DNA from 2 places in the Streptomyces rapamycinicus NRRL 5491 genome. Region 2 is predicted to be linked to the other one. Evidence: riboswitches for the same ligand, from Rfam matches in the RefSeq annotation. Region 2 holds a riboswitch; the other holds the start of a gene.
The links. Region 2 has a riboswitch for ZMP and ZTP ahead of LIV37_RS28910 (serine hydroxymethyltransferase). Riboswitches for the same ligand answer to the same signal wherever they lie in the genome.
Positions count from the first base shown of each region.

Region 1: linked by a shared signal. The riboswitch ahead of LIV37_RS48300 (bifunctional 5,10-methylenetetrahydrofolate dehydrogenase/5,10-methenyltetrahydrofolate cyclohydrolase) and the one ahead of LIV37_RS28910 (serine hydroxymethyltransferase) in region 2 are both predicted to bind ZMP and ZTP.

Region 1 is NZ_CP085193.1:11,751,503-11,767,078, forward strand. Features, by position in the region: gene LIV37_RS48245 (SigB/SigF/SigG family RNA polymerase sigma factor) at 89-895, shown strand; partial or broken gene LIV37_RS52290 (hypothetical protein) at 1,084-1,461, opposite strand; gene LIV37_RS48250 (CapA family protein) at 1,487-2,599, shown strand; gene LIV37_RS48255 (lysylphosphatidylglycerol synthase transmembrane domain-containing protein) at 2,729-3,736, opposite strand; gene LIV37_RS48260 (glycosyltransferase 87 family protein) at 3,758-4,975, opposite strand; gene mptB (polyprenol phosphomannose-dependent alpha 1,6 mannosyltransferase MptB) at 4,972-6,462, opposite strand; gene LIV37_RS48270 (NAD(P)/FAD-dependent oxidoreductase) at 6,484-7,698, opposite strand; gene LIV37_RS48275 (ferredoxin) at 7,722-7,919, opposite strand; gene LIV37_RS48280 (FUSC family protein) at 8,269-10,197, shown strand; gene LIV37_RS48285 (AlkA N-terminal domain-containing protein) at 10,417-11,922, opposite strand; gene LIV37_RS48290 (hypothetical protein) at 12,200-12,538, opposite strand; gene LIV37_RS48295 (VOC family protein) at 12,765-13,193, shown strand; gene LIV37_RS48300 (bifunctional 5,10-methylenetetrahydrofolate dehydrogenase/5,10-methenyltetrahydrofolate cyclohydrolase) at 13,202-14,080, opposite strand; ZMP/ZTP riboswitch at 14,103-14,189, opposite strand; gene LIV37_RS48305 (hypothetical protein) at 14,356-14,592, shown strand; gene LIV37_RS48310 (LysR family transcriptional regulator) at 14,688-15,576, opposite strand, start outside.
Region 2 is NZ_CP085193.1:6,870,669-6,886,244, reverse strand. Features, by position in the region: gene trpS (tryptophan--tRNA ligase) at 1-709, opposite strand, end outside; partial or broken gene LIV37_RS28915 (RNA polymerase sigma factor) at 786-1,352, shown strand; gene LIV37_RS28910 (serine hydroxymethyltransferase) at 1,679-2,950, opposite strand; ZMP/ZTP riboswitch at 2,991-3,088, opposite strand; gene rocD (ornithine--oxo-acid transaminase) at 3,121-4,341, shown strand; gene LIV37_RS28900 (glutathionylspermidine synthase family protein) at 4,426-5,613, opposite strand; gene LIV37_RS28895 (hypothetical protein) at 5,629-5,979, opposite strand; gene LIV37_RS28890 (LysR family transcriptional regulator) at 6,078-6,950, opposite strand; gene pdxR (MocR-like pyridoxine biosynthesis transcription factor PdxR) at 7,302-8,810, opposite strand; gene LIV37_RS28880 (carboxymuconolactone decarboxylase family protein) at 8,857-9,336, shown strand; gene LIV37_RS28875 (Uma2 family endonuclease) at 9,487-10,059, shown strand; gene LIV37_RS28870 (ABC transporter substrate-binding protein) at 10,096-11,085, opposite strand; gene LIV37_RS28865 (ABC transporter permease) at 11,087-13,108, opposite strand; gene LIV37_RS28860 (quaternary amine ABC transporter ATP-binding protein) at 13,155-14,255, opposite strand; gene LIV37_RS28855 (GMC family oxidoreductase) at 14,255-15,576, opposite strand, start outside.

The DNA of each region.
Region 1 (15,576 bases), 4.9 Mb from region 2:
GCTGCGGAAGGCGTGTTCACGGTCGCCCGAGTTGTCCGGATTGCCAGATCCTGTGGTGACACCGACGACAGCCCAAGGGAGACCGCCCATGACGTCCGCACGAGCACACCCCCGAACACACCCCAAGCACGCACACGACGACGCCCCCGACACCTCCGCCGACTTCCGCCGGATCGCCGATCTGCCGGACGGTCAGGAGAGGGAGACCCTGCGACAGGATGTCGTCCGGGCCTGGATGCCGATGGCCGAGCGCATCGCCGCACAGTTCCGCAATCGCGGTGAAAGCTCCGAGGATCTGCGGCAGGTGGCCATGGTCGGACTGGTCAAGGCGGTCAAGCGCTATGAGCCGGACCGGGGTTCGGCCTTCGAGAGCTACGCCGTCCCCACCGTGGTCGGAGAGGTCAAGCGGCACTTCCGCGACCACATGTGGGGCCTGCACGTCCCGCGCCGGGTCCAGGAGCTGCGCAACCGGGTCCGCACCGCCGTGCAGGAGCTGACCCGCTCACCGGACGACCGTTCGCCCAGCGTCAAGGACATCGCCCGGCACACCGGCATGACCGAGGAGGACGTCCTCGTCGGCATGGAGGCGCTCGACAGCTTCCGCACGCTGTCGCTGGACGCCGCACTGCGCGGCGCCGACGACGGCTACGCACTGGTGGACACCCTCGGCGCCACCGAGTCCTCCTACGAGCGGGTGGTCCAGCGCGAATCCCTCAAGCCGTGCCTGCGCAGGCTTCCCGAGCGGGAGCGGGAGATCCTCTACCTGCGATTCTTCTGCGACGAGACCCAGAGCCGGATCGCCGATCGGCTCGGCATCTCCCAGATGCATGTCTCCCGGCTCATCAACCGCACCTGCGCCCACCTGGGCCAGGAGGTCGGCGCCCGTGCCGCGTGACGCCCACGCCCCCGGCGGCCCGCGTGCCCACGCCCGCTGCCCGGGTGACGCCCACGCCCCCGGCGGCCACGGCCGCGCGCCCGGACGCCGTGCGCGGGGCGCGCGTCATCAGTCGCCCGATCAGCCGCCCGGCCCCGCCCCCGCTCCCCGGCGCATACGACGCACAGCTCCGCGTGGGGCAGGGCCAGCGCCCGCTCCCGGCCCTGAGGCCGGCCGCACCGCGTGCAGATCCCGAAGGATCCGCCGCGCAGCCGGTCCAGCGCCGCGACGGTCCGCTCCAGCAGGGCCGCGTCCGTCTCCGCCCGCGAGTGGAGCTCCCTGAGCGTCATGGCCTTGGCACCCGTGTCCGCGGCGTCGAGATCGCAGTCCGCGCGCAACGCCGAAGCGGTCTCCTCGTTCCGGGCGAGCTGCGACCGCAGCCGGTCCGCCTGCTCCGACAGCCGGGCCGTGGCCTCCTCCAGGTCCCCGGGCCGCAGCGGGCTCTCACTCGTCTCCGCTCTGTTCATCCGCCGCACCTCCCTGCGCGTCCGCCCCGCCGGGTCCCCGCCCCGGCCACGGTCACTCATGGCGACGCACGCCTATCGTTGAGATATGCACGACACGGCGGTGACGCTGTTCCTCTGCGGCGATGTGATGCTCGCCCGCGGTGTCGACCAGATCCTGCCGCATCCGGGCGATCCGGAGCTCCACGAGCCCTACATCCGCGACTCCCGGGCCTATGTGGAGCTGGCCGAGGAGGCCAACGGCCCGATCCCGCGCCCGGTGGACTTCTCCTGGCCCTGGGGCGACGCCCTTGCGGTGCTGGACGAGGAGGCGCCCGAGGTGCGGGTGCTCAACCTGGAGACGAGCGTCACCCGCAGTGATGAGTTCGCCCCGGGGAAGGACGTCCACTACCGGATGAGCCCGGACAACCTCCCCTGTCTGACCGCGGTCCGGCCCGATGTCTGCGTCCTGGCCAACAACCATGTCCTCGACGGCGGCCGGCGCGGGCTCGACGAGACGCTCGACTCGCTGGCCGCCGCCGGCCTCCGGGTGGCCGGAGCGGGCCGTGACGCGGCCGCCGCGCGGCGCCCCGCCGTCGTCCCGGCCGGGGACCGCCGCCGGGTGCTGGTCTTCTCGTTCGGCACGGCCTCCAGCGGCATCCCGGGCCGGTGGGCCGCGACCGGGAACCGGTCCGGGGTCGACTTCCTGCCCGAACTGTCGGACGCCCGCGCGTACGCGATCACCGTCCGGGTACGGCAGCTCAAGCGCCCCGGCGACCTCGCCGTCGCCTCGGTCCACTGGGGCGGCAACTGGGGGTACGGCGTCTCACCGGACCAGATCCACTTCGCCCATGCCCTGATCGACGGAGGCGTGGACCTCGTCCACGGCCATTCCTCCCACCACCCCCGCCCCCTCGAGGTGTACCGCGGCAAGCTGGTCCTCTACGGCTGCGGCGACATGGTCGACGACTACGAGGGCATCGGCGGCTATGAGCGGTACCGCGACGATCTGCGGCTGCTCTACTTCCCCGGGCTGGACCCGGACACCGGCCGCCTGGTGAGCCTTCGCATGGTGCCCCTGCGGTCCCGGCGGATGCGGCTGGAGCGCACCGGCCACGACGACGCCGCATGGCTGGGCGGAACCCTCGACCGGGTCGGGGCCCTCCTCGGCTCGCACGTCGACGTCCGGCCCGACGACGTCCTCACCCTGCGCCGGCCCTGAGAGCCTGTGTCATATCCCCGGCCGGGCGTGCGACGCCTGGCACGCTCCTCCAGCTAACGCTGGGAGGTGCCCCCTGACGCCGCACGCTGATCCGGCCGGGGATATGACACAGGCTCTGACCCCGCCGGGTCAGACGATCTTCCAACGCACCAGCCCGCCCAGCACCAGCGCCCCGGGGATCAGCGGCAGCCACACCGTGATGAAGCGGTACGCCAGCACCGTGGACGTGGCCGACTCGACCGGCGCCCCCGCCGCCACCAGCGCGATGACCAGCGCCGCGTCGACCGAGCCGATACCACCGGGGGCGGGGACCACGGCGGCCACCGCCGTGGCGGCCAGATACGCGAGCATCACGTGCGCCGGCCGCACCTCGAGCTCGAGCGCCAGCGCGACCGCCACCAGCCCCGTCGCCTGGAGCAGCGGAAACGCCAGCGAACCGCCCCACAGCGCCAGCGCCCTGGACGGCCGCATGTGCAGCGAACGGGCGTCGGCCAGCGCGGTGCGCAGGAACGTCATCACGAGCCGGCGCACCGGACGGATCAGGGCCACCCCGGCCACCAGCACCCCGGCCGCCGCGACCACCCCGGCCACCACCGTCCCGCTCACCGACTCCGGGAGCAGCGGGCCCAGCCGCAGCGCCTCGGGAAACGCCACGAGCAGCACCAGCAGCAACCCCACCCGGGCCGTGGCCTCCGCCAGGAAGTACAGGGCGAGCGCCGCCGAGGAGCGGGCGGGCGGCAGCCCGCAGCCCGTCATGAACCGGATGTTGACTGCGCTGGCGCCGATCCCCGACGGCAGCAGATGGTTGGCCGCCCCGGCGGCGAACTGGGTGGCGAACAGCCGCCTGGCCGGCAGCCGCTCCAGCACCGTGCCCTGCCGGGCGAACGACACCGCCACCCAGCCGAGCCCGGTGGTGGCAACCGCCGTCAGCAGCCAGTACGGATTGGCGGTGAACATCTGACGGGCGCCGGAGCCGATCAGCGAGCGGTGCTGGACCACCCAGACGGCCACGACGAGCAGCGGCAGCAGACACAGGATCTGGCGCAGCGGCAGCCGCCGGTACCGGGACCGGCGCTCCGTGCGCTCCGCGGGCCGGTCCAGGGGCTGCTCCGCGGGGCGCGGCATCGCTTCAGGCATCGGTCCGGACACTCCTGTCGGTCATGGGATACGTGCCGGATACGGCTCTTGGCTCAGCATCGTCGCGGAGCGCGCGCCGCGCAGCGGGAGCGCGATCAGCAGGCCGAGGCAGATCCACACATAGGTGTTGCTGCCGAGGAAGCCGTCGACCCCGGTGGAGTCGACCCGCCACAGCCACACCACACTGCTGCACAGCAGCACGTACACCACCGCACCGGCCTGGAGCAGCAGCCTGCGCCGGGCCGGTGGCGCGTCCGGCCGCAGCCCGCTGTCGACCAGCACCGCCAGGGCCGGAATCAGCCACACCAGATGGTGCACCCAGGTGATGGGGCTGATGAGACAGGCGGTCACCCCGGTCAGCGCGAACCCGGCCCGCTCGTCCCCGACGGCCACCGCGGAGCGCACCCGGTGCGCCCAGACGGCCAGTACGGCGAGCACCCCGAGCGCCCACACCACCCCGCTCGGCTCCACCGGATCGACCAGCCGGGCCAGCACCCCTTCCCACGACTGGTTGGAGACGTAGGAGAGTACCCCGATCCGGTCGGTGTCCCACAGCGCCTCGGTCCAGTAGACCCGCGAGGCCCCCGGCGCCACCGCAAGGGCCAGCAGGGTGGCGGCCGCGGCGGTGGCCGTGGCGGTCGCGGCGGCGCGCCACCTCCGGGTGATCAGCAGATAGCCGATGAAGATCGCCGGGGTGAGCTTGATGGCGGCGGCGAGCCCGATACCGCAGCCGGCGAACCGGCCGCGCCCCGTGGACAGCAGCCGGGCGTCGAAGAACACCAGCACCAGCAGCAGCAGGTTGACCTGCCCGAAGCTGAAGGTGTCCCGCACCGGCTCCAGGAGGACGAACAGACAGGCCGCCACCACGAAGGCGAACCACTTGTTCCAGCCGTGCCGCCGCACGATCGGCCCGATCAGCCAGGTCAGCAGGGTCGCCGAGGCGGCCACGTTGAGCACCATGCTCAGGGTGATCGCGGCCGGCCAGGTGAACAGGGCCATCGGCAGCATGCACAGCGCCGCGAAGGGCGGATAGGTGAAGCCGTAGTCCGCCCCGTCCGCACCGGGGATGGTGAAGTCGTAGATGCGGCCGTCCCGCATCCAGTGGCCCACCGCGTCGTAGTAGACGTTGAGGTCGAACCAGTGCCGGTGCAGCGGGACGAAGGCCAGGAACAGCGCCACCGCCACCGTGAGGGCGAGCGCCAGCACCAGCCGTCCGCGTGCGGTGGCGGGCCCCGTCATGCCGAACGCCCCGATCGGTGGCCGCCGGGGACGGCGGGCAGCGCGTCGCCGGCGGCGAACCCCGGCGCGTGCCGTACGCACCACAGCGCGCACACCGCCAGCGCACCCCCGCACACGGCGTACGTCAGCTGCCGCGAATCCGGCGCGAACCCATTGGGCAGCACGGCCAGCGCGAGCACCCCGCTCCCGGCCACCACCGCCTTGCGCACCGTGCCGCCCGGACCGGCCGCGGCGATCACGAACAGCCCCCACAGCACGTACCAGGGCCGGATCGCCGGGCCCAGCACGGCCACCGCGATCAGGCTCAGCCCCAGCGCGTACACCGGCCGGGGGCGGGGCGGGCGCAGCCAGGCGGCCCCGATGGCCACGGCGGTGGCCAGCAGCCCCAGACCGTGCCACGCGGGCGCGGCCAGCGGCGCCAGACCGCTGCCGACGGCCTCCAGCAGGGCGCCGGTGGCGCGGCCGAGGGTGCTGGTCAGCGCCCAGTTGTCCGGTGAGGCCGGGGTGGTGAGCGCGGAGATCCAGCCGTAGCCGGTGCCGGTCACGGCCGTCGCCACCCCCGTGGTGGCCAGGGACAGCGCGGCGGTGGCCGCCACGGCGCCGACGCGGCGCCCGCTGCCCTCCACCCGGCGCGCCCACAGCGTGGCGACCGCCAGCAGCCCCAGCGCCGCCGGGGCCTTGACCAGGGCGGCGAGCGTGACCAGCACCGCGCCACAGGCCGGCCATCGGCCCGTCGCGGCCACCAACCCGGCCCCGAGCAGCCCGAGCATCACGGCATCATTGTGCGCCCCGCCCACCAGATGCAGCAGCAGGAGCGGGTTGAGGCCGCCCAGCCACAGGGCGGCGCTCGGATCGGTGCCGCAGCGGCGGGCCAGAACGGGCAGCGCGAGCACCATCAGCGCCACCCCGAGCAGCGCGATCAGCCGCAGCCCGATCACCCCGAGCGACGGCTCGGCGCGCGAGGCGTGGGCGACGGCCGATTCGAAGGCCAGCGAGACCGGGCCGTACGGCGTCGGGGTGTGCTGCCACACCGGCGCCACCTCGTCCGCCAGCGGCCCGCCGAGGCGGATGGGGCCGTGGGTGTAGACGTCGATGCGGGCGTGCACCATCGCGCCCTGTGCGAGATAGCTGTACACATCCCGGCTGAACAGCGGCGGCCCGGGCAGCAGGGGGGCCGCCCAGGTGGCGAGCGTGATCAGCAGGGAGCGCGGGCCGGGCGGCTTCGGCCCGCGCACCTCGCGCCCCAGCAGCCACCACGCCGCGATCAGCAGCACCAGCCCGAAGTAGGTGCCGATCAGCCCGAGCGCCTCTCTCCCGGAGTCAGGGGTGAGGGCGTCCCCCACCGGTAGCGCTCCGGCGGTCGCCCCACCCGCTGCCAGGGCCACCGACCCGGCGAGCCCGAGGAGCCGGCAGTGGCCGGGAGCGACGGCGACACGTTGAAGGAGAAGGCGACGGACCAGCACCCGGCCAGCCTCGCGAGAGTGCATGGCCGGAAATTGACCTCGCGGTCACCGGAGACTGGCCGAGAGGTGTCGGCCGGGCCACACCGCCTGGGGAGCGGGCAGGATCGATGCCCACGGTGCCCGGTCAACCACGAGTTGACGCAGTTTGCGCAGCTCGCACGGGCTGTTCCAGCCGAGCACCCCGACCACCCGGCCCCGGTGTCCATAGGCGACGACGAAGTGGCCGCCCTCGAGCTCACCGTGGAGCACGGCGAGTTCGGCATCGGCGGGAAAGACGCCGTACGCCTGGATATGGGCGTCGTACTGATCGGTCCAGAAGTACGGTACGGGGGCGAACGGCTGGTTCTCGCCGAGCACATTGTGGGCGACGGCCCGCGCCTGTTCCGTGGCGTTCAGCCGGTGTTCCAGCCGCATCCGGCAGCCGAAGTGGTTGTTGTGCCACGAGGCGACATCACCGGCCGCGTACACTCCGGGCGCCGCGCGGCAGGTGGGATCGCATTCGACACCGTTGCGCAGCTCGAGGCCGGATCCGGCCAGCCAGCCGATCGCCGGGGCGGCACCGATGGCGACCACCACGACATCGGCGTCCAGCAGTGTGCCGTCGGTGAGTTCGAGCCCCGTCACCCGCCCGCCGGACTCGAAGAACCGCCGCACCCCGGTGCCACAGCGCATGGATACCCCGTTCTTCTTGTGCAACCGCCCGACCAGAGCGGCTATCCGGTCGCCGAACTGCCGTCGCATCGGCACCGGCCGGGGGTCGATCATGGTGACGTCCAGCCGCATCCGGCGGGCCGCCGCCGCGGCCTCCGAGCCGAGGAAACCCGCGCCGACCACCGCCACCTTCACATCGGGTTCGCGGCGCAGATCGGCGCGCAGGGCGAGGGCGTCGTCGAGGGTGCGCAGCAGATGCACCCCGGCCAGATGGTGGGCGCCGGGCAGGCTGTTGGGGGTGACACCGGTGGCGATGACCAGGGCGTCGTAGGAGACGCTGTCGCCGCCGTCCAGCACCACCCGGCGGGCGTCGGTGTCCAGACCGGTGGCGGATCTGCCGAACAGCAGCCGCGCGTCGAGCGCGGACAGCTCCTCGTTGGTGCGCAGCTTGATCCGGTCCGGCTCCCAGGTGCCCGCCAGGATCTGCTTGGACAACGGCGGCCGGTTGTAGGGAGTGTGGGGCTCGTCGCCGATGAGGGTGAGCCTTCCGCCGTATCCCTCGGTGCGCAGTGTGACGGCCGCGGTGAGCCCCGCGACCGAGGCACCCACGATCACGACGTTCCGCGGTGCGCTCACTGGTCGGCCAGGGCGATCGCCAGGGCGGGGCAGACGGCGGCCGCGTGACGGACGTCGTCGTGCAGCTCCGCCGGCGGGCGGTCGTCGAGGAGTACGGCGACACCGTCCTCGTCCCGCTGGTCGAACACGTCCTGGGCGGCGAGGACGCACTGCCCCGAGGCGACGCATTTGTCCTGATGCAAGGTCACCTGCATGGCGTTCTCCGGCGCTGGGGATCAACGGAAGGCGGTTACCAGACGAATGTTCGGTAACGGGCGGAAGGGAGGCTAGTTCCCCCGCGTACCCAGCACAACACGCTCCGCAAGAAGCTGGCCACGGAGCGAGACATATGAGCCTGGCATGTGCGCCCCGAACAGGCCGACCGGCCGGTCCCGGAAGACTGTGCAAAAGACCAGGTCACACCCGGGTCCACGGGCCGGGGGCCGCTTTCGCGCGGGATGGGGCATCAGCGGCTCACATGGCGGAAATACGCAGGTTACGAAAGTTCCGCATTGCTCACGTACGGTTCGAAGAGCCCCACGATTTCCACCGCACGGAGGATCCTTGCGCGCGCTCCGCACACCGCCCGACTGGCTGACGCACCCCCTGCGCGGGGTGCGGGCGCTGCGGGGCCCCGTGCCCTGGTCGGCGGTGGTCCGCGGAGCCCTCGGCGTGGGACCGGTGGTGGCCGTCGGCGTGGCGTCGGGACACACCCCGTTCGGGATGCTCGCCGGGCTGGGGGCGATGTTCGCCCATATCAACGACCGCCCCGCCACCCGCGCCACCCGCGTCGTGCGCATCGGCCTGCCCGCCCTCGCCGGGGCCGTCGGGCTGCTGACCGGGGCCTGGCTGGGCACGCTCGGCCTCGGGATGTGGATCGCGCTCGCCCTCGCCGCCGTCGGCCTGGTCTCCGGTGCGATGAGCGCCATCGGCCCGGTCTGCTCCTCCGCCGGGGTGCAGCTGATGGTGCTCGCCGTGGTCGGCGCGGGCATGCCCCTCCCGGTGGCCCCGCCTGCCCGGGCGGGCCTGCTGCTCATCGGCGCCGCATGGGTGATCGCCATGGCCGCGCTGCTGCCACGCGTCATCCCCTCACGCCAGGCCGCGCCCTCCGGCGAACGGGAGGCGGTGGCCGCCGTGTACGACGCCCTGGCCGACCTGATGACCGCGGTCGGCACCGACGACGGCCAGGCCGCCCGGCGCGAGCTGACCGCCGCCTACGACTCGGCGTACGAGGCCCTCTACGCCCATCGGCTCCCCCTGCACCGCGTCGACGAGGAGGAACGGCGGTCGCGCGACCGGCTGGCGGTGGCCGGGGCGCTCAGCGAGGGCATCCTGACCCTCCTGTGGGAGGACGAACCCGTACCCGAGCGCATCGCGCGCACCCCGGCCCAACTGGCCCGCTCGGTACGGACCGGACTGCCACCGGGCCGGCTGCCCGCCCCGGTGCCCGACACCGAGGGCAACGTGGCCATGCACCGGGCCGTGCTGCTCGCCGCCCGGGTCTTCGACGGCGAACCGGCGCCGCCCGTCGGCGCGGTGGTCCCCGGCCACCGGCAGCGGCTGCGCCGTGCGCTCGGCCCGGCGGGCCGGGAGTACGCCGCCCGGGTGGCCCTGTGCGTGGGCGTCAGCACCGCCCTCGCCCAGCAACTGCCGGGCGCGCACTGGTACTGGCTCCCCGCCACGGCCGCCTTCCTGGTCAAGCCCGACATGGGCCCACTCGTCTCGCGGGCCCTCTCCCGCGCCCTCGGCACCGCCGTGGGCGTGGCCGTCTTCGGCGCCCTCGCCACGCTGTTCTCCCCCGGCGCGGACGACCCCGGCATCTGGCCGGTCGCCGTCGCGGCGGTCTGCTCCGCGCTGATCCCCGTCTCCGTACGCCACTTCGCCCTGCAGACCGCCGTGCTCACCCCGCTGCTGCTCTCCCTGGTCTACCTCGGCGGCGACACCGACCCCGGGTTCACCCGGCTCACCGACACGCTGCTGGCCTGCGGTGTGGTGCTGGCCGCCGGGGCGCTGCCCGGGCTCGGCGGCCCGCGCGCCCAGGTGTCGGTGCGGCTGTCGCTCGCGGTCCGCGCCACCCGCGACCACCTCGACCGGGTGCTCACCGCCGAGGCGCCGTACGCCACCCGGCTGCGGCTGCGCCGCGAGGCCTACCGCGCGCTCGCCGACGCCCGCCGCGCGGTGGAGGTGGCCGGTGCCGAACACCCGCCGTTCGGCCGTGACCTGGCGGCCTGGGCGCCGGTGGTGCTGGCCCTGGAGAAGATCGTGGACGCGGTCACGGCCTGCGGCGTACGGCTCGACCAGGGCGCCCCACAGCCCGATCCCGCCCTGGCGGCCCGGCTGCGGGCCGCGCTGTCCGACCTGGCCGACGCCGTCGCCACTCGCCGGCCCCCGACGGACCTCGTCCTGCCCGTGGGGGCGGCGGTGGGCGACTGCGCGACCATCGCCGATGTCACCGCCGGGCTGCGCACGGTGCGCGACCTGGCGGCCCGTTGACCCCGTTCACCTCCCCGGCGGCCGCCGGTTGAGCCCGTGCACCTCCTCGGCGACCGCCGACCGCCGACCGCTCACCCCTCCCGGCGGCGGATTGCCCGGCGCGCAGAGTGGCACACCCCTCCCGGCGATGAGCTGGCGGACGCGGTGCCGCTCGGCGGGTGTCTCCCAGCGGGTGTCCCTCGGTGGTGTGTCTCCCTCGGCGGGTGTCTCCCGGCGGGGTCACGCGGGCCGGGGCCGCGGGGCGTTCCAGAGGTGGTGCATGGCGTACGAGCGCCAGGGGCGCCAGCCCTCGGAGTCCTCCAGATGGGCCCCGGTGCCGCGGGCCCCGGCCCGTACGGCGACATCCGACTCCAGCAGTACATCGGGGTCGCTCAGCGCTCGCATCCTGATGTAACCGGACGTCCAGGGGCCCATGCCGCGCAGCCCCAGCAACTCCTTCTCGGTCCGGTCGCGGTCGGCGCCCGCGTCCAGCCGCACGGTGCCGTCCGCGAGCGCCGCGGCGAGCGTGCGCAGCGTGCCGCGGCGGCTCTCCGGCATGCCGAGCTCGGCCAGCGGCGCCTCGGCGAGGTCCTCCGCGCGCGGGAAGAGATGGGTGAGCCCGCCGTCGGGCCGCTCCAGGGGCTTGCCGTACGCGGCGATCAGCCCATCGCCCAGCACCCGCCCGGCGGCCACCGAGACCTGCTGGCCGAGCACGGCGCGAAGGGCGAGCTCATGCGGGTCGGTGGTGCCCGGCGAACGCAGTCCCGGCCGCGCGGCCACCAGGGGCGCGAGCGCGGCATCGGCGCCGAGGCGCTCGGCGACCGCGTACGGATCGGCGTCCAGGTCGAACAGGCGCCGGATCCGCTGGATGGCGGTGGTCAGATCGCGCAGCTCGGCCAGGCGCAGCCGGCACTCCAGCCAGCCGTCACCGGGCCGCTCGTCGACCTCGACGACGGCGCAGGCGTGCGGCAGCCGCAGGGTGCGGCGGTAGGTCCGGGCGCCCGGCGCGCCCACCATCTCCTCCAGGCCGGTGAGGGCACGTCGGGCGAGATAGTCGAAGACCTGCGTGGTGTCGTACGGACCGCGGTAGGCGAGCCGCAGCGGCACCCCGGCCGTTCCGCCGTTGGTGCCGCCGTTGGTCCCCAGGACCCCGCCGGGCGCCCCCGCGGGCCCGGGCAGGGAGGACTTCTCCGGCCGGGCGGCGCGCAGTTCGGTGGGGGTGGCGGCGTAGATCTCGCGCAGCGTGTCGTTGAACTGCCGGACGCTGGAGAACCCGGCCGCGAACGCGATCTCCGAGGCCCGCAGCGCGGTGGTCTGCAGCAGGATCCGCGCGGTGTGGGCGCGCTGGGCGCGGGCGAGCGCCACCGGCCCGGCGCCGAGCTCGGCCGTCAGCTGCCGCTGCACCTGCCGGGCGCTGTACCCGAGCCGCGAGGCGAGCCCGGACACCCCCTCCCGGTCCACCACCCCGTCCCCGATCATCCGCATGGCGCGGCCGACGGCGTCGGCGCGCGCGTTCCAGTCGGCGGAGCCGGGCACGGCGTCCGGACGGCAGCGGCGGCAGGCCCGGAACCCCGCGCCTTGCGCGGCGGCTGAGGTCGGGAAGAACCGGACGTTCTTGCGCCGGGGCGTGGTGGCGGGGCAGCTCGGCCGGCAGTAGATCCCGGTCGTGGCGACGCCGAAGAAGAACTCGCCGTCGAATCGCGCGTCGCGGCTGCACACCGCCTCGTACCTGCTGTCGTCGCTCATCACACCTCCACTGTGCGCCCTGGGAGGGAGGCGTGCTGGCGGAAAACGGACATGGCGCTCCCGCTCCAGCGCTCCAGTGGTGCGGCGGCCGCGGCAGGGGCCGGGGCGGGGGCGGGGGCGGGGGCGGGGCAACCGTGCAGCCGTGGGGGAGGGGCGTGCCCGGTCCGGTGCTGCGGGGTGTCCGCCGCGTGGCGAGGGCTTCGCCCCTGGACCCGGGGTCTGGGGCGGAGCCCCAGTTGTGGGAAGGGGCGGGGAGGGGAGCGGCCCGCCGCAGGCGTCACGATCCGTCGGACATCCCCTGGCGGGAGCCGAGGGCGATGACGTCGCGCAGGTCGCGATGGTCGTGATGAGCCTGGGCGATCCCCGCGAGGGAGGGGCGGCCCAGCGCCTGGTAGGCGCCGACCGGCAGCTCGTTCGCCAGCGACTCCCTGACGGGGTCACCGGCCGACGCCCAGTGCAGATCGCGGCCCAGCGCCAGCGCCTCGGCCGGGTCGCCGTGCGCGAGGCGCCGCCGGGCGTCCTCCGCGAGCCTGGCCGAACCCGCGGGGTCGTCGAGCAAGGGGTACTTCGGCCGGACCCGGCCGGGGCAGCTCCAGTGCACTCGGCTCCAGTGCACTCGACTCCAGCGCATTCGACGGCGGTTGTACGGAGCCGGACCGCCGATGGTAAGTTCGGCGACGTGACTGCCGGGTCGGCCATGGGCCACGCACGAGTGAGGCGCCCGGCCTCGGCGTGAGCCCGAGGCGGGCCAGAGGCCCGCCCCTTTCTCCGTGTCCTTCCTCCTGGCGCCCGGATGTGGCGCCTGTTCCAGCGGATTCCACGATGCGGAGACACCACCACAGATGCCCCACCACGCCCAGCCCCAGCACGACTCCGAGTCCCCGGCCACCGCCGTCCAGCTGAATCACACCGCCGTCTACGCCCACGACCGGCAGTTGTCCGCCGAGTTCATCGCCGCGATTCTGGGGGTGGAGGTCGGAGCGCCGTTCGGCCCGTTTCTGCCCGTCGATCTCGGCAACGGCGTGACGCTCGACTACTACGAGAAGCGCGACGGGCCGATACAGCCGCAGCACTACGCGTTCCTCGTGCCCGATGAGCGGTTCGACGCGATGATCGCCCGTCTGGAAGCGGTCGGCGTCACCTACTACGCCGACCCCAACCACACCGATCCCGGCCGGATCAACCGTCTCTTCGGTGGCCGTGGCGCGTACTTCGACGATCCCGGCGGCCACAACATGGAGATCATCACCCGGCCCTACATCCGTCCCTAGCCGACCGCTCAGCAATCCACCCGTACGCCGGTCAGCCCCGTCTGCCGCCGGGCGGCGTCCACGGTCTGTGCCAGCAGGACGGCGATGGTCATGGGCCCCACCCCGCCCGGCACCGGAGTGATCAGCCGGGCGCGCTCACGCGCGGAGTCGAAGTCGACATCGCCGATATTGCCGGGGTTGTATCCGGCATCGATCACCACGGCGCCCGGCTTGATGTCCTCGCCGTGGATGGGCCGGGGCCGGCCCACCGCCGCCACGACGACATCGGCTTCCCGGAGCACCGCGCCCAGGTCGGCGGTCCTGGAGTGGCAGTACGTCACCGTGGCGTCCCGGGCCAGCAGGAGCATTCCAACGGGCTTGCCCAGGATCGGGCTACGGCCCACCACCACGGCGCGCCGCCCCGCGAGCTCGACGCGGTACTCGTCCAGGAGGCGCATGATCCCTCCCGGAGTGCACGACGCGAACCCCGGCAACCCGAAGCTCATGGCCCCGAAGGAGTTCATGGTGACGCCGTCGACGTCCTTCTCGGGAGCGATGGCCTCGAACGCCGCCCGCTCATCGATATGAGCCCCGACGGGATGCTGCAGCAGGATGCCGTGCACTTCGGGGTCCTGGGACAGAGAGCCGAGGGTGTCGACCAACTCCGAGGTCGTCGTGGCGGCAGGCAACGCGACGAACCGTGACGCGATCCCCGCCTTGGCGCAGCGGGCGCGCTTCATACGGACATACGTGGCCGAGGCGGGATCCTCGCCCACCAGCACCGTTGCCAGACAGGGGGTGGCTCCCGTGCGTCGGGCGATGTCCGAGGCGTGGCCCGCCGCTTCCGCCACGATGCGCCGGGCAAGACCGGCGCCATCCATGAGCTGGGCCGTCTGTGTCGAGGACAAGGTCGCCTCCCAGGCGTTACCGACTACTCGCCCAGGCGCACGGCACCGACCCGATCGTCAGGCCGCTCCCCGGTGGTGCTCCACCTCAGCGCCAGTCACGGCCCGGACACCACTGTAGGGCACCCCGGACGGCCTTTGCCGGGCGTTTTTCTCCTCTTTTCCCGCCGCCGTCCATCAGGCGTTTTCCCGCGGATGGGCGAATGCCACCCCTGGCCGGGCCATGATCCGGTGCCCCCTAGACTGTCTCGCAATCCTCACGTTGATCGGAGCACGACATGCGTCGCCTTGCCCTTGCCCTCCTGGCATGTTCAGCCCTCACACTCGCCGGGTGCGCGCAGGACTTTGACCGGGGCCCTGATGGGACAGTCAGCGACAAGGTCAAGGACGGGAAGAAGTTCTACCTGGTCGTCGATCCGGCCAAGGGCGGCGAGGGGAAGAAGTTCCGGGTCAGCAAGTACGACTACCACGACTGCAACCGTGGCTCGAAGTACCCCAAGTGCGTTGACGACTAAGGACGATTGAGCCTGAGCGTACTCATCGTCGGCCCCGGCCGTCCGCGGTCGGGGCCGACGATGCCTTCGCGGTCGGGGCCGGCCATGCTCTGGTTTCAGACGCCGGCCGGGGTGGCCACGTCCGTGGCCGCCTGCCGCAGCGCGTGGCGACAGGCCGCGATCGCCGGGTGGCGGCTGCGGCCCCGGCGTACCGCGGTGAAGACACGGCGGGCGCGCCGGCCCCGCGGGAGCTGTCGCACGGCGACGGTCGGGGGCGCTCCGTTCCATACGAGGCTGGGGAGCAGGGCGGCGGCGTGGCCCTGCTCGACGAGGCGGAGATGGATCAGGAGGTCCGTGGTCTCGAACCGCACATCGGGCTCGAAACCGGCGTTCCGGCACAGGGTCATGGCCCAGTGGCGGGCGGCCGTGCCCTCGGGCTCCATGGCCCAGGGATGACCGGCGAGCGAGCGCAACGACGCGGTGGGGCCGCCCTGGGGATCGGGCCCGGTGCCGCTCCGCTCACCGGCCGGTACGGGCGGCAGCGCGAGGTGGAGGGGGTCGTCGAGCAGATCCTCCTGCTCGAGACCGGGCGGCCGGGGGTTGGGATTGCCCGGGTACTCCTCGGCGACGACAAGGTCGAAATCGCGGGCCTGAAGCGCGGGGAGGGCCGTTTCCGGTGGCATCTGTGTGACGTGCACCCGAAGGCCGGGATGACGGTCGCGCAGCAGGCTCAGCATGCCGGGCGCCAGGGCGAGGGTGGCCGTCTGGAACGAGGCGATGCGCAGGGTGCCGGTCAGATCGGTGAGGGAGGTGGCGATGTCCGCCTCGGCGTGCTCCAAGCGCTCCAGCACCGCCTCGGTATGGGCGACGAGGATCTCCGCCTGCTCGGTGAGCCGCACCCGCCGTCCCACCGGCTCCAGCAGCCGGACACCGACCTCCGCCTCCAGCTGGGACAGCTGCTGGGAGACGGACGAGGGGCTGTAGGAGAGGGCGGCGGCGACGGCC
Region 2 (15,576 bases):
AGCGGATCTCCGTCTCGAGGTCGGTCACCGCGCTCTTGATCTTCTTTGCCGAGACCTTGGGCTCGTCGAGGAGGCTGACGATGCCCTTCGGCGTGGACGCCGACTTGCTCATCTTGATCGTCGGGTCCTGGAGGTCGTAGATCTTCCCCGTCTCCTTGACGATGTACGGCTCGGGGACGGTGAAGATCTCACCGAAGCGGCCGTTGAAGCGGTCGGCCAGATCACGGGTGAGCTCGATGTGCTGGCGCTGGTCCTCGCCGACGGGGACGTGATTGGCCTGGTAGAGCAGGATGTCCGCGACCTGGAGGATCGGGTAGGTGAACAGGCCGACGGTGGCCCGGTCGGCGCCGTGCTTGGCCGACTTGTCCTTGAACTGCGTCATCCGGGACGCCTCGCCGAAGCCGGTGAGACAGTTCATCACCCAGCCGAGCTGGGCGTGCTCGGGCACATGGCTCTGGATGAAGAGCGTGCAGCGGTCCGGGTCCAGGCCGGAGGCGAGCAGCTGGGCGGCGGCGAGCCGGCTGTTGGCGCGCAGCTCCGCCGGATCCTGCGGCACGGTGATCGCGTGCAGGTCGACCACGGTGTAGAACGCGTCGTGGGTCTCCTGCAGCGCGACGTACTGCCGGATCGCACCGAGGTAGTTGCCGAGATGGAAGGAACCTGCGGTGGGCTGGATACCGGAGAGCGCACGGGGACGATCGAGGGCCATGGCACCCATTCTCTCAGGTGTGGAACCGGACTCCGTCCGCCGGTGTATGAGATGTGTGAGGACTGGTGAAGCACAGATCATCGCGCGGGTGCGGGCCGGCGACGCCGAGGCGTATGCCGAGCTGGTGCGGGCCCATGCGCCGATCGCGCACCGCACCGCCCGGCTGCTCGGGGCGGGCGCGGATGCCGAGGATGTGGTGCAGGACGCCTTTGTGAAGGCGTATCTCGCGCTCGGGCGGTTCCAGAGCGAGGCGGCGTTCCGCCCCTGGCTGCTGCGGATCGTCGCCCATGAGACGAGTAACGCGGTGCGCTCGGCGCGCCGGAGGCGCACGGCGGCGGACCGGGAGGGGGCGCTGCTCGCCGGAGCCGAGCCGGTGATACCGGAGTCAGCCGATCCGGCGGCCGTGGCGCTGGCGGGCGAGCGGCGGGCGCGGCTGCTGGCCGCGCTGGAGGAGCTGAGCGAGCCGCAGCGGCGGGTGGTGATTTACCGCTATCTGCTGGATCTGGACGAGGGGGAGACCGCGGAGGCGCTGGGCTGGCCGCGCGGCACGGTGAAATCGCGGCTGAGCCGCGCCCTGAGACGGCTGGAGCGGCTGCTGGGGCCGTCGGAGACGTCGGAGACCGAGAGGGAGACGGCCGATGAGATGGAGTGGGGAGGCGCGGGAGATGGCCGAGGAGGGGCTGCCCGGAGAGCTGCGGGCGCTCGGGCGGGGGCCGGGGATACCGCCGTCCGGCGCGCCGTCGCGGCACGGCGTGTCGCAGGAGGGCGGCGTGGCGCCGGAGGGCGGCGCGCCCTCGGGGGCGGCGGAGGGCGGCGTCCCGGCGGCGGGCGGGGAGACGCTGGTCGAGCGGGTGCTGGCCCGGATCGTGGGCCTGCCGGTGCCGGTGGCCGACGACGACCGGATCCTGGAGGAGCAGTGGTGGCGGCCGCTGCCCGGCCTGGAGGCCGGGCAGGGCCCCGCGCCGGGGGTCAGCCGGTCGGCAGACCGGGCGCCGGGTAGGCCGCCATCAGCTCGGACACCTCGGCCCTGATCTTGGTGAGGGCACCCTCGTCACCGCTCTTCGCGGCGGTCACCCCGCGGTCGATCCAGTCGGCCACCGCGGGCATGTGCTCGGTGGTCAGACCGCGCGAGGTGAGGGAGGGAGTGCCGATCCGGATGCCGGAGGGGTCGAAGGGCTTGCGCGGGTCGTACGGGACGGTGTTGTAGTTCACCACGATCCCGGCCTGGTCCAGGGCCTTGGCCGCGACCTTGCCCGGCACCTCCTTGGGCGTCAGGTCCATCAGGATCAGATGGTTGTCGGTACCGCCGGAGACCAGGTCGAAGCCGCGGGCGAGCAGTTCCCCGGCGAGCGCCTTGGCGTTGGCGACCACGGCCCCGGCGTAGTCACGGAAGGCGGGCTGGGCGGCCTCGTGCAGGGCCACCGCGATGGCGGCGGTGGTCTGGTTGTGCGGACCGCCCTGGAGCCCGGGGAAAACGGCCTTGTCGATGGCCTTGGCATGGGTCTCGCGCGACATCAGCATCGCGCCGCGCGGACCCCGGAGCGTCTTATGGGTGGTGGTGGAGATGACATCGGCGTACGGGACGGGCGAGGGATGGGCGCCGCCCGCGATCAGACCGGCGATATGCGCGATATCGGCCACGAGCACGGCGTCCACCTCTCGGGCGATCTCCGCGAAGGCGGCGAAGTCGATCGTGCGGGGCACCGCCGTGCCACCGCAGAAGATCAGCTTGGGCCGCTCCTTGCGGGCCAGCCCGCGCACCTGGTCGAAGTCGATCACGCCGGTGTCCTGCCGCACCCCGTACTGGACACCGCGGAACCAGCTGCCGGTGGCGGAGACGCCCCAGCCGTGGGTGAGATGACCACCCATGGGCAGTGACATGCCCATCACGGTGTCACCGGGCCGGGCGAAGGCCAGATAAACCGCGAGGTTGGCGGGCGAGCCGGAGTAGGGCTGGACATTGGCGTGCTCGGCGCCGAAGACGGCCTTGGCCCGGTTGATCGCCAGGGTCTCCACCTGGTCGATGACCTGCTGGCCCTCGTAGTAGCGGCGGCCCGCATAGCCCTCGCTGTACTTGTTCTGCAACACCGTCCCGGAGGCCTCCAGGACGGCGGCGGAGACATAGTTCTCGCTCGGGATCAGGCGCAGGGTCTCGGACTGCAGCAGTTCCTCGGAGCCGACGAGGGAGGCCAGTTCGGGGTCGGCGGCGAGCAGGGCGGGATGGGACAGGGGCAGGCTCATCGAGTTCCTCCGGGGCGATCGGTGACGGTCCGGTCGTGTCCCGGGGTGCCCAGGCGGGCGGCACCTCGTGGCGCTGTGGCCGCGCATCGCTTCCTCGTGGTCGGTTCCACGCTCGGCTCGCCAGTCACGGTGCGCACCCCCACTCTAGCTAGTGAGACAAGGAGGACAAGATGGGACCGGGACGCTCCGCGGAGCGGGCCATCGCCGCCGCCGAGGCCCATGGCGCGCACAACTACCATCCGCTGCCGGTCGTCGTCGCGTCCGCCGAAGGCGCCTGGATGACCGATGTCGAGGGCCGCCGCTATCTCGATCTGCTCGCCGGATACTCGGCGCTCAACTTCGGGCATCGCAACCGCAGGCTGATCGAGGCCGCCAAGGCCCAGCTGGACCGGGTCACCCTCACGTCCCGCGCCTTCCACCACGACCGCTTCGGCGCCTTCTGCTCCGAGCTGGCCGAGCTGTGCGGCATGGAGATGGTGCTGCCGATGAACACGGGGGCGGAGGCGATGGAGACGGCCGTCAAGACCGCCCGCAAATGGGGCTACCGGATCAAGGGCGTCCCGGACGGCCGGGCCAGGATCATCGCCGCCGGGAACAACTTCCACGGCCGGACGACCACCCTCATCAGCTTCTCCACCGATCCCGAGGCCCGCGCCGACCACGGCCCCTTCACCCCGGGGTTCTCGATCGTGCCGTACGGGGATCTGGCGGCGATGGCGGCGACGCTCGACGCAGCGCCCGAGGAGACGGTCGCGGTGCTGCTGGAGCCGATCCAGGGCGAGGCGGGGGTGGTGGTGCCGCCGCCCGGCTATCTGGCGGGGGTCCGGGAGCTGACCCGGGAGCGGAATGTGCTGTTCATCGCCGATGAGATCCAGTCGGGCCTCGGCCGCACCGGCACCACCTTCGCCTGTGAGCACGAGGGCGTGGTCCCGGACGCCTATGTGCTGGGCAAGGCGCTGGGCGGCGGGGTGGTGCCGGTGTCGGCGGTGGTGTCCTCCCGCGAGGTCCTCGGGGTGCACCGCCCCGGGGAGCACGGCTCCACCTTCGGCGGCTCCCCGCTCGCCTGCGCGGTCGCTTTGGAGGTCATCGCCATGGTGCGGACCGGGGAGTTCCAGCGCCACTCGGCCACGCTGGGCGAGCTGCTCCACCGGGAGCTGGGGCTGCTGCTGGGAAGGGGGATCCAGGAGGTGCGCGGCCGGGGGCTGTGGGCGGGTGTGGACATCGATCCGTCGCGGGGCACCGGGCGGCAGATCTCCGAGCGGCTGATGGACCGCGGAGTGCTGGTCAAGGACACCCATGGCACCACGGTCCGGATCGCCCCGCCCCTGGTGATCAGCGAGGAGGATCTGGAGTGGGGGCTGGATCAGCTGAGGGCGGTGCTGGCCGAGTGAACGCGTACCGCTCGGTGGGCCCGTACAGCTCGGTGGCCCCGGTACAGCTCGGTGGGCCCGTACAGCTCGGTGGGCCCGCGCGGCTCAGAGGATGACGTGCGGGAGGAAGCGCGCGTACTCATCCGTCACCAGCCCCGCCGACTCGCGGATGCCGAGCCCCGCCGACTCGCCCTCGACCACCCAGGCGCCGAGCACCACGCGGTTGCCGTCGAAGTCGGGCAGCGGCGCCAGTTCCTGGTAGCAGCACGGCTCGTCGCGCACGACGGGCTCCTCGCCCGGCGGATGCACGGTGACTCCCGCTCCCTCGCGGCCCAGCAGCGGTTTGGCCACATAGCCGGTGGTGCGGGCCAGTTCCCGGGGGCCGTCGAGGTAGGCGGGCAGCAGATGGGGGTGGCCCGGGAAGAGCTCCCACAACACGGCCAGCAGCGCCTTGTTGGACAGCAGCATCTTCCAGGCCGGTTCGATCCACAGGGTGGATCCGGTGCCGCCGCCGTTGTCCAGCGTGTCCAGCACATGCGGGCCGAACCGGTCGGTGGCCAGCCACTCCCAGGGGTAGAGCTTGAAGCAGCTCCGGATGAAGCGGAACCGCTTGTCCACGAAGCGGCCCGACAGCCGTTCCCAGCCGATGTCCTCCATGGAGATCGCCTCGGTCCTCAGCCCGGCCTGCTCGGCCGTCTCGCGGAGGTAGGCCACCGTCATCAGGTCCTCGCCCAGCTCGTCCCCGGCCGAATGGGCGAAGTACAGGGGCGTCCCCGCCGGCAGCAGCGCCGCCTGAGCGCGCCAGGCGTCCACCAGCCGCTCATGGAGGGAGTTCCACTGGTCGGCGCCCGGGAAGCGGTCCTCCATCCAGAACCACTGCGCGCCGGCCGCCTCCACCAGCGAGGTGGGTGTGTCGGCGTTGTACTCCAGCAGCTTCGCCGGGCCCGACTCACCGTCGTGGCGCAGATCGAACCGGCCGTAGACGCTGGGCTGTTCGGCCCTGCGGTGCCAGGACTCGGCGATCAGCCCGGCCAGCCGCGGATCGTCGATGCCGAGGTCGGCGAAGCGGCCGGTCCCGACGATATGGGCGGCCGCCGCCAGCGACATCCGGTGCAGCTCCTCGACGACCTCCTCCAGCGCCTCGACCTCGGGCAGCGAGAAGGCGTAGTAGGCGCTCTCGTCCCAGTAGGGGCGCAGCGAGCCGTCCGGGTAGCGGGTCAGCGGATAGATGACCCCCTGCTCCTCCACCGTGGACTGCCAGTCGGGGCGGGGGTCGATGGTGTGGCGCTTCATCGTGGGGCGGCCCGCTCAGCCGCCGCCGGAGCCCGAGCAGCCGAAGCCGCCCCGGTCGGCCGCCTTGCTCTTGTCGAAGGTGCCGTAGTCCGCCCAGCGGCCGCTGACATCGGAGTCGTAGTACCACTCGCCGTCGACGCCCGATGTGCCCCGGCTCTTCTTGCCCTTGCCGCCCGTGGTGGACGAAGAGCCCTTGCAGGCACTGGAGTCGACGACCCGATAGCCGTTCACCGCGTCATAGCTGTCCCGGTCCACACAGCGCTTGTCCGGTTCCGAACCACAGGAGGTGAGTGCCGCCGCCAGCGCGCCCATACCGCCCAGGATCACCGTGCTCGACCGCAGCCGCCGTGTCGTCTTCCGTTCCATCCCCGTCTCCCCGTTCCTGTCCCCCGAGGCCGTCATCTCCTCCGAGGCAGTCGTCCCACCCGCGGCCCTCGTCCCGCCCGGGGCCGTGACCGACCACCTTAACCTCGCGCTTCCGCGAAGCGCGCCGCTCGCCGGAGGGCGGCGATGGTCGGCCGCTTGTCGTCGGCTCGTGTGACGACGGCGATCTCCGGGGCCGCTCCCTCCAGGGGAACGAACCGCACATCGGGGCGTGGATAGAAGTCGCGTGCCACTTCCGCGTGCAGCGAGATGTATCCGCTGGTGGCGACGGCGGTCGGGATGGCGGCCGGCTGACGGACGACCGGTGCGTTCGGCCCCGGCTCGGCGGCGGGGCCGAGCCATTCGCGCAAGGCCGGGCTCAGGCGTGGAGTCGCCAGCCATGGCCCGTCGGCGACATCGTCCATGGTCAGCGACGTGGCATCGGCAAGCTGCGACCGGGCGGGCACCACCGCGACGCGGGGTGACGACAGGACGACGTCGGACCGCAACCCCTCCACCGGACCGGCGTGCCACATGATCCCGGCGTCCACGGTGCGGTCGAGCACGGCGCGGTATTGCGTGGACCAGTCCAGGTCGACGTAGTCGACGCACAATCCGGGTACCTGAGCGTTCAGCGCCGCACGCAGGTCATCCCACCGCTGCCCCGCTCCGAATCCGAGCACCCCGAGGCGCAGCGTCCGCTCGTCCCGTCCCGCGCCCTCGGACCTGGCGCGCTCGGCGAGCTGGTCCACCACCTCGAGCAGCACCCGGGCCTCGGCCACGAGCCGCACACCCGCCGGGGTCGGGGTCACCCGCCGACTGGTCCGCTCGAACAGCGAAGCGCCTACCTCGCGTTCGAGACGCCGGATGTACTGCCCGAAGGGCTGCTGCGAGATGTGATGCCGTTCGGCCGCCCGCCCGAAATGCAGCTCCTCGGCCAAAGTCACCACGTAGCGCAGTAAGCGGATCTCCATCGAACCTCCCCTCAGTACCGCCCCCGTTCGGTGCCACGAGGTAGTGCCGGATCAGAACAATTCTGGCTGATGATCCCGGTGGATCTCCGTGATGTCCTGTTGCGGATAGCGGCCAACGCTATCTGCTGAAATTACCTTCTAAGGAGCTGCATTTTGCTTCGTAACGGTCGCAGTCAGTTATCGGCAACTTCAAGACCCATGCCCAATGTAAAGCGATGGGGATATTCCTGGCGGAACTCGGTTCCCCGCGCACCCATGGGTGGTCTTGCATGTTGAACCAGGAGGGGACGTACACGCTGCGTGTTTTCTAGTTAGTGCTGGACGGGGACTGCCTGACCGACGTGTGGGGCGTCAGGGCAGCACCCGGCACAGCGCCTCCAGCGCGCCTGTGAAGGCGTGGTCGGGCGGGGCGCCATAGGCGAAGACCAGCGCGTCCGACTGCCCGTCCGGACCCGGTCCGGGCTCGTCCGGCCCCCGCCGCTCGCGGTAGCGGTAGCGGGACAGCCCCTCCAGGGCGAGGCTCTGCCAGGCCGCGCCCTGCACCACGGACCGCTCGGTACCGGGCGGCAGTTGGAGCACCGCGTGCAGCCCCGCCGCGATGCCGGTGACCCGCACCCGCGGGGCGCGTTCGGCGAGCGCCGCCACCAGTTGGTCGCGGCGCCGCCGATAGCGCATCCGCATGCCACGCACATGGCGGTCGTACGCCCCGGAGTCGATGAACTCCGCGAGCGTCAGCTGGTCCAGCGCGCCCGACTGCCACTCCCCGGTCGCCTTGAACGCCAGGACGTCGTCCAGCAGATGGTCCGGCACCACCATCCACGCCAGCCGCAGCGCGGGCGCCAGGCTCTTGCTGGCGGTGCCCAGATAGACCACATGCTCGGGGTCGAGCCCCTGGAGCGCCCCGACCGGGTGACGGTCATAGCGGAACTCCCCGTCGTAGTCGTCCTCCAGGACCAGCCCGCCCACCCGCGACGCCCAGTCGACCACGGCGGCGCGCCGGTCGGGGTCCAGCGAGACCCCGGTGGGGAACTGATGCGCCGGGGTGAGCAGAACGGTCCGCAGCCCGGCCGACCGGTCCAGCTCCGCCGTCCGCGCACCCCGCTGATCGACCGGCAGCGGCACGGTGCGCAGCCCGGCCCCGCGCATCACGTTCCAGTGGACGTCGAGCCCGTAGGACTCCACGCCCACCTCACGGTGTCCGGCCTTCGCCCGCACCCTGCTGAGCAGGGCCAGCCCCTGGACGAACCCCGCGCAGACCACGATCCGTTCGGGCGCGGCCCGCACCCCGCGGGCGCGCGCCAGATAGTCGGCCAGGACCCGCCGCAACTCGGGCCGTCCGGCGGGGTCGCCGTAGCCGAAGGCGTCGTTCGGCGCGGCGGTCAGGGCGCGCCGGGCCGCGGAGAGCCAGGCGGACCGGGGGAAGGCCGAGACATCGGGCTGACCGGCCCGCAGATCGTAGGTGGGCCGGGTGGCGGCCACGGCGGCGGGCGGGGGTGTGCGCGGCGGCGCGGGCTCGGGCGGTACGACGCGCCGGGCGACCCGGGTGCCCGAGCCCTGCCGGGCCGTCAGCCAGCCCTCGGCCACCAGTTCCCCGTAGGCGTCGGCCACGGTGTTCCGGGCGATACCGAGGTCGGCGGCGAGGGAGCGGGAGGAGGGCAGCCGGGTGCCCGGTGCGAGCCGCCCGCCGCGGACGGCGTCGCGCAGGGCGCGGATGAGCGCGTCCCGCACCCCGGCCCCGCCGCCCCGCAGCAGATCCAGATGGAGATCCGCCCCCGGCCCGGCCGGGCCGTCCGCCCGCTGTCCGGGGGCGTCCGTCCGCTGTCCGGGGTCACTCCTCGAAGTGGCCCATGAATCCGTCATGGAAATGGACCATACCCCTGGGCCGCCCGGCCTCTAGCGTGGAGCCATGACTACCGGAACTTCTCACGCACACGGCCCCCGGATGCAGTTCGCCAAGGCAGCCCCCGAGGTCTACAAGGCCATGGTCACCCTGGACGCGGCCGCCAGAAAGGGCGTCGACCCGACGCTGGCCGAACTGGTCAAGGTCCGTGCCTCACAGCTCAACCACTGCGCCTTCTGCATCGACATGCACACCAAGGACGCCCGCGCGGCGGGCGAGGCCGAGGACCGCCTGTACCTCCTCAACGCCTGGGAGGAGGCCGGCGACCTCTACACCGAGAAGGAGCAGGCAGCCCTCGCCCTGACGGAGGCCGTCACCGTCCTGACCGACGGCTTCGTCCAGGACGAGGTCTACGAGCGGGCCGCCAAGCACTTCGAGGAGCGGGAGCTGGCCCAGCTCATCGCCCTGATCTTCACCATCAACGCCTGGAACCGGATCGGTGTGACCACCCGCATGGCCCCCGGTGCCTACAAGCCGAACGTGTGACCATCTGCCCCCGTCGTCGTTATTGACGACGGGGGCCGTTAACCGACGGCGGAGTCACCACATAACGCATGATGGTGACAGGCCCCCGCATGGCAGTACGGCACGAAGGCACACAGCCAGAAGGGGGACCCGCCAATGGGAGGTCTCGTGATGACGGCGCCACTGCCCGACCAAGAGTTCGAAACTCTGCTCGATATCCATGCCCGGCTTGAGTTGCCGGAGGGGAAGCGAGCGGAACTCATCGGGGGGGAGATCGTCATCTCACCGACGCCCACGATTTTCCACAACGAGCTTTACGCGCGGTTGCAGCGATGGCTCAACCAGGGAGTACCGGAGGACTGGTTCGTCACCAACACCACGACAGTCTTCTTGCCCGCCACCGAGGAGCGATACATCCCTGACCTGGTCGTTTACAAATCCGGCGCCACAAGCAGCCCCGACGACTGGCAGCTCAACGCTGATCACGTTCTGCTCGTCGCCGAGATCACCTCGCCTTCTACCCGGGACCGCGATCTCACAGCCAAGGTCAAGGGCTACGCGCACTCCAACGTGCCGATCTATTTGCTGATCGACCCGCACGACGGCGACGGGAGCACGACCGTGTACTCGCATCCCGACGGGAAGGGCCTCTACCGCGATGAGCACCGAGCGATGTTCGGGGAGAAACTGACGCTCCCCGAACCGCTCGGCCTCGATCTCGACACCGCGGGCTTCCTCAAGTAATCCGGTCGCCCAGGCCGCCCTGAGCGCGATCCGGGCTCAGGGCAGCCACTTCTTCCAGACGTCCGGATGCGCCTCGACCCACTTCTTCGCGGCGTCCTGCGCCGACATCCCCTTCGAGGCGATCAATTCGGACACCTCGTTCTGGTCCTCCTTGGTCCAGTGGAACTTCTTCAGGAATGCCGACGCCTTGCCGCCCTTCTTCGCGAAGTCCGCGTTCAGGTACTTCTGCAGCGGTGTGGTCGGGTAGGCGCAGTCGATGGACTCGGGGTCCTTGGTGCCCTCATTGGCGCACTTGTCCGTGTACTTGGGCAGCTTGACCTCGACCATCGGCACCTGGTTGAACAGCCACTGCGGCTCGTACCAGTACGACAGGAACGGCTTCTTCGACTTGGCGAACTGCTTGATCTGGGTGATCTGCGCCGCTTCCGAACCCGCGAAGACAATCTGGTAGTTCAGCTTCAGGTTCTTCACCAGCGCCTTGTCATTGGTGACATACGACGGTGAACCGTCCAGCAGCTGGCCCTTGCCGCCGCTCTCCGCGGTCTTGAAGGTCTTCGCGTACTTGTTGAGGTTCTTCCAGTCCAGGACGTCCGGGTGGGCGTCGGCGAAGTACTTCGGCACCCACCAGCCGATATGGCCGGTGACGCCGAGGCCGCCGCCCGGCACGATCAGCTTCTTGTCCTTGACGTAGCGCTGCTCCTGCTCCGGGTGGCCCCAGTCCTCCAGGATCGCGTCCACCCGGCCCTGGCTGAGCGCGTCCCACGCCGGAATCTCGTCCACCTGGACGGTGTCGACGTGGTAGCCCAACTCGTGCTCCAGCAGATACTGGGCGACCGCGACATTGGACTGGGCGCCGACCCAGGACTGGACCGAGAGCGTGACGCTCTTCGCGCCGCCCACATTGGCGTACGGCGAGGACTGCTTGGTCATGTCCGCCGCGCCGCAGCCGGTCGCGGTGAGCAGGGCCGTGGCCCCGGTGGCGGCCATCAGCAGCCGCCGAAGGCGATGCGTACGGGCCGTAGCCATCTCAGGCCCCCTTCTTGTCGCGGCGCGAGGTCGGCTGGGTGACCCGGTCGAGCATCAGCCCCAGGCAGACGATCGCCGCGCCGGCGACCAGACCGGTGGCCAGATCGCCCTGCGCCAGGCCGAACAGCACGTCGTAGCCGAGCGCGCCGGAGCCGACCAGACCGCCGATGACGACCACGGCCAGCACCAGCACCACGCCCTGGTTGACGGCGAGCAGCAGCGCCGGGCGGGCCAGCGGGAGCTGAACCTGGCGCAGCTGCTGCCCCTGGGTGGCACCGAGCGAGCGCGCCGACTCCAGCGCCGCCGGGTCCACGTTCCGCAGCCCCTGGGTGGTGATGCGGATGACGGCGGGCAGCGCGTAGACGATGGCCGCGGCGGCCGCCGGGGCACGGCCGACACCGAACAGCGCGACCACGGGGATCAGGTACACGAACTGCGGCATGGTCTGGAACATGTCCAGCACCGGTCGCATCATCCGCTCCAGCCGGGTGCTGCGCGCGGCCCAGATGCCGATCGCGAAACCCAGGACCAGCGTGACGAAGACAGCCGCCAGTACCTGGGAGAGGGTGTCCATGGACGGCGCCCACACCCCGAGCACCCCGATCGCCGCCATGGCGGCGGTGGCGGTCAGCGCGGTGCCCCAGGTGCCGATCAGCCAGGCCAGCGCCGCGACGATCAGCAGGATTCCGTACCACGGGATGCCCTGCAGCCCCTCACGCAGCGGGTCGAGGATCCACTTGACGTAGTCCGCGGCCCATTCGGCAGTGCCGCCGACGACCGGCACTCCGGTGTAGAGGTGGTCGACCATCCACTCCTTGAACTGGTTGACCGGCTCCTCGATGGCGACGGTCCACCCGGTCGGCCAGGTCTGGGACCCGGCCAGCCGTCCGACGAGGGTCACCACCACGGTGATCACCCCGACGCCCGCCCACGCGGGCCAGCCGCGCAGCAGCCGGGGCCCGCCCTCGGCCGGGGGCTCGCCGATCCGCTCGCCCGCCGCTCCGATGGTGCGGTCCATCACGATGGCGAGGAGCACGATGGGGAGTCCCGCGGCGAGCGCCTTGCCGACGTCAACGCTGGACAGTGCCTGGTAGACGCGGTCACCGAGACCACCGCCGCCGATCACGGACGCGATCACGGCCATGGACAGCGCCATCATGATCGTCTGGTTGACGCCCAGCAGCAGCTCCTTGCGGGCCAGCGGCAGCCGGGCGGACAGCAGCCGCTGCCGCCAGGTGGCGCCCAGCGAGGTCACCGCCTCCAGCACCCCGGCGTCCGCGCCGCGCAGGCCGAGGGCGGTGAGCCGGGCCATGGGCGGAGCCGCGTAGATCACGGTGGCCAGCACCGCGCCGGGCACACCGTTGCCGAAGATCATCACAACGGGCAGCAGATACGCGAACGCGGGCAGCACCTGCATGGTGTCGAGCACCGGCCTCTGCACCCGGAACGCCCATTCCGAGAGGCCGCCGGCCAGCCCCAGCAGTCCGCCGATGACGACGGACGCGGTGACGGCGATGACCATCAGCGCGAGCGTCTGCATCGTCGGCACCCACATGCCCAGCAGTCCGCAGACGGCGAAGGACACCAGGGTCGTCACCGCGATCCGCACCCCGGCGACCCGCCAGGCGACCAAGGTCAGCCCGGCGGTGACACCGGCCCAGCCGAGGGCGAGCAGGGCGACGTAGACGGCGCGGACGCCGATGATGATGACGTTGCTGATGTGGCCGAAGAAGTAGAGGAAGATCCAGTGACTGTCCCGGTTGTCGAGGATCCAGTCGCTGGCCCTTCCGAGCGGTCCGGACACATCGACGGTCAGCGCGTCGGGCCAGCTGCCGCTCGCCCACTTCGCGTGCGCGATCGGCACCAGCACGACGGCGATCACCACGAGCACCGCCAGCTTGCGCGCGGCATGGCTGTGCACGACGGCGCTCAACAGGGACGGGCGCGTCTCGTCCGCCGCCGACCCGGTGGCCGCCGGTTCGGTGGCGGGGTCGGTGGAGGGGCGGGTTGCGGTGGCACTCATACGCGCCCCCCGGTGCGACCTGGCGGAGAGAGGGTCGAGATGGGGCTCATGCCGCGGCCACCTCCTTGCCGTCCAGGCCCGCGACGACGCTCAGCAGACAGGCGTGGTCGACGACGCCCAGGCAGCGGCCGCCGTCCACGACGCGCGCGGGGCCGCCGGTGCGGGCCACGGCCTCGATCGCGTCGGCGACCGTGGTGCTCGGGGCCAGCGCGGGCCCGCCGTCCTGCTCGTCGGAGGTCGCGGGGCGCATGGCGCGGCGCACGGTCAGCACCTGCTCGCGCGGCACGTCGCGGACGAAGTCCCGTACGTAGTCGTCCGCCGGGGAGCCGACGATCTCCTCCGGGGTGCCCAGCTGCACGATCCCGCCGTCGCGCATCAGCATGATGCGGTCACCGAGCCGCAGCGCCTCGCTGAGGTCATGGGTGATGAACACCATCGTCCGGCCCTCCTCGTGGTGCAGCCGGATGACCTCCTCCTGCATATCGCGGCGGATCAGCGGGTCGAGCGCGCTGAACGGCTCGTCGAAGAGCAGCACCTCGGGGTCGACGGCGAGCGCCCGGGCCAGGCCCACGCGCTGCTGCTGACCGCCGGAGAGCTGACCCGGGCGGCGGCGCTCCAGGCCGGTGAGGCCGACCTTGTCGACCACCTCGGCGGCCTTGGCCCGGCGCTCGGCCTTGCCCACGCCCTGGATCTCCAGCCCGTAGGCGACGTTGTCGAGGACGGAGCGGTGCGGCAGCAGCCCGAAGTGCTGGAAGACCATGGCGGCGCGGTGCCGGCGCAGATCGCGCAGCCGGGCCTTGTCCATGGCCAGGACGTCCTCGCCGTCGATCTTCAGGGTGCCGGAGGTGGGCTCTATCAGCCGGGTGAGGCAGCGGACGAGGGTGGACTTGCCGGAGCCGGACAGCCCCATCACCACGAACACCTCGCCCGGCTGGACGTCGAAGGAGACCTCGCGGACGGCGGCGGTGCAGCCGGTGCGGGCACGCAGCTCAGCGGCGGACAGCTCGGCCTCGGCGGAGCCGGGGATCCGGTCGGCCTTGGGGCCGAAGACCTTCCACAGGTCGCGGACCGAGAACACCGGGGTGCGCTCGCCGCTCTCGGGGACCTTGGGGGTGTCGGGCGTCTCGGGTACCACGGTCGTGGCCATCACGCCTCACCTCCCGGCGCCAGTGTCGCGGCTCGGTCATCGGGCCTGCGCCGTTCCCGATCGCGCTCCTCGAACAGCAGCTCAGCGCACTTCTCGCCCACCATCAGGACTCCGATCATCGGGTTCACGGCCGGCATCGTCGGGAAGACGGACGCGTCGGCGATACGGACGCCGTTCAGGCCCCGGATCCGCAGATCGGGGCCGACCACGGCGAGTTCGTCCGACGTGGCACCCATACGACAGGTGCCCGCCGGGTGGTACACGGTGTGCGCGACCTTGCGGGCGTACTCGCTGATCTCCTCGTCCGAGGTGATCTCCGGGCCCGGGCACACCTCGCGCTTGAGCCAGCTCGCCAGCGGTTCGGTCTTGGCGATCTCACGCGCGACACGGATGCCGTCGACCAGCGTGCGGCCGTCGTAGTCCTCCTCGTCCGTGAAGTACCGGAAGTCGAGGGCGGGCTTGACGGACGGGTCGGCGCTGGTGAGGAAGAGCCTGCCGCGGCTGCGCGGCTTGGGGATGTTGGGGGTCATCGACACGCCGTGCTCGGGCTTTTCGTAGCCCAGCCGCTCCGGATTGTCGGTGAACGGGATCTGGTAGAAGTGGAACATCAGGTCCGGGCCCCGGGATTCGGGGTCCCGCCGGATGAACAGCCCCGCGTCGGAGTCCATCGCGGAGTTGTCCGGAATCGGGCCGTCCGTCTCCCACACGATGACCGACTCGGGGTGGTCGAGCAGATTCTCGCCGACGCCCGGCAGATCGTGGACGGCGGGAATGCCCAGCGCCTCGAGATCGCCCTTGGGCCCGATACCGGAGTGCATCAGCAGCCGCGGGGTGTCCACGGCGCCCGCGCAGACCAGGACCTCGGTCTCGGCCCGGACCAGGATCTCCTCGTCGTCCTTGGTGCGGACGTGTACGCCGGTGACCCGGCCGGTGTCGTCCAGCTCCAGCTTGTACGCCCAGGTCTCCAGCATCAGATGGAGGTTGGGCCGGTCCAGGAACGGGTGCAGATAGGCGACCGACGCCGAGGAGCGCTTGTTGTTCTCCGGGTGGTACGCGAGGTCGAAGAAACCGACGCCCTCGTGGAACGGCTTCTTGTTGAACCCCTCGACCCGCGGCACATCGGCGGCGGCCTGGGCGGCGTCGACGAAGTCCCGCGCGATCGCGTTCCGGTCCTTCTCGTCCACCGGGACGATGTTGTTGCGCAGCCGCTGGAAGTACGGGTCCATGGACTCCGCGTCCCAGCCCTCGGCGCCGGCCTCGGCCCACTCGTCCCAGTCACCGGGCAGCGGCTTGAAGGAGATCAGGGTGTTGTGCGAGGAGC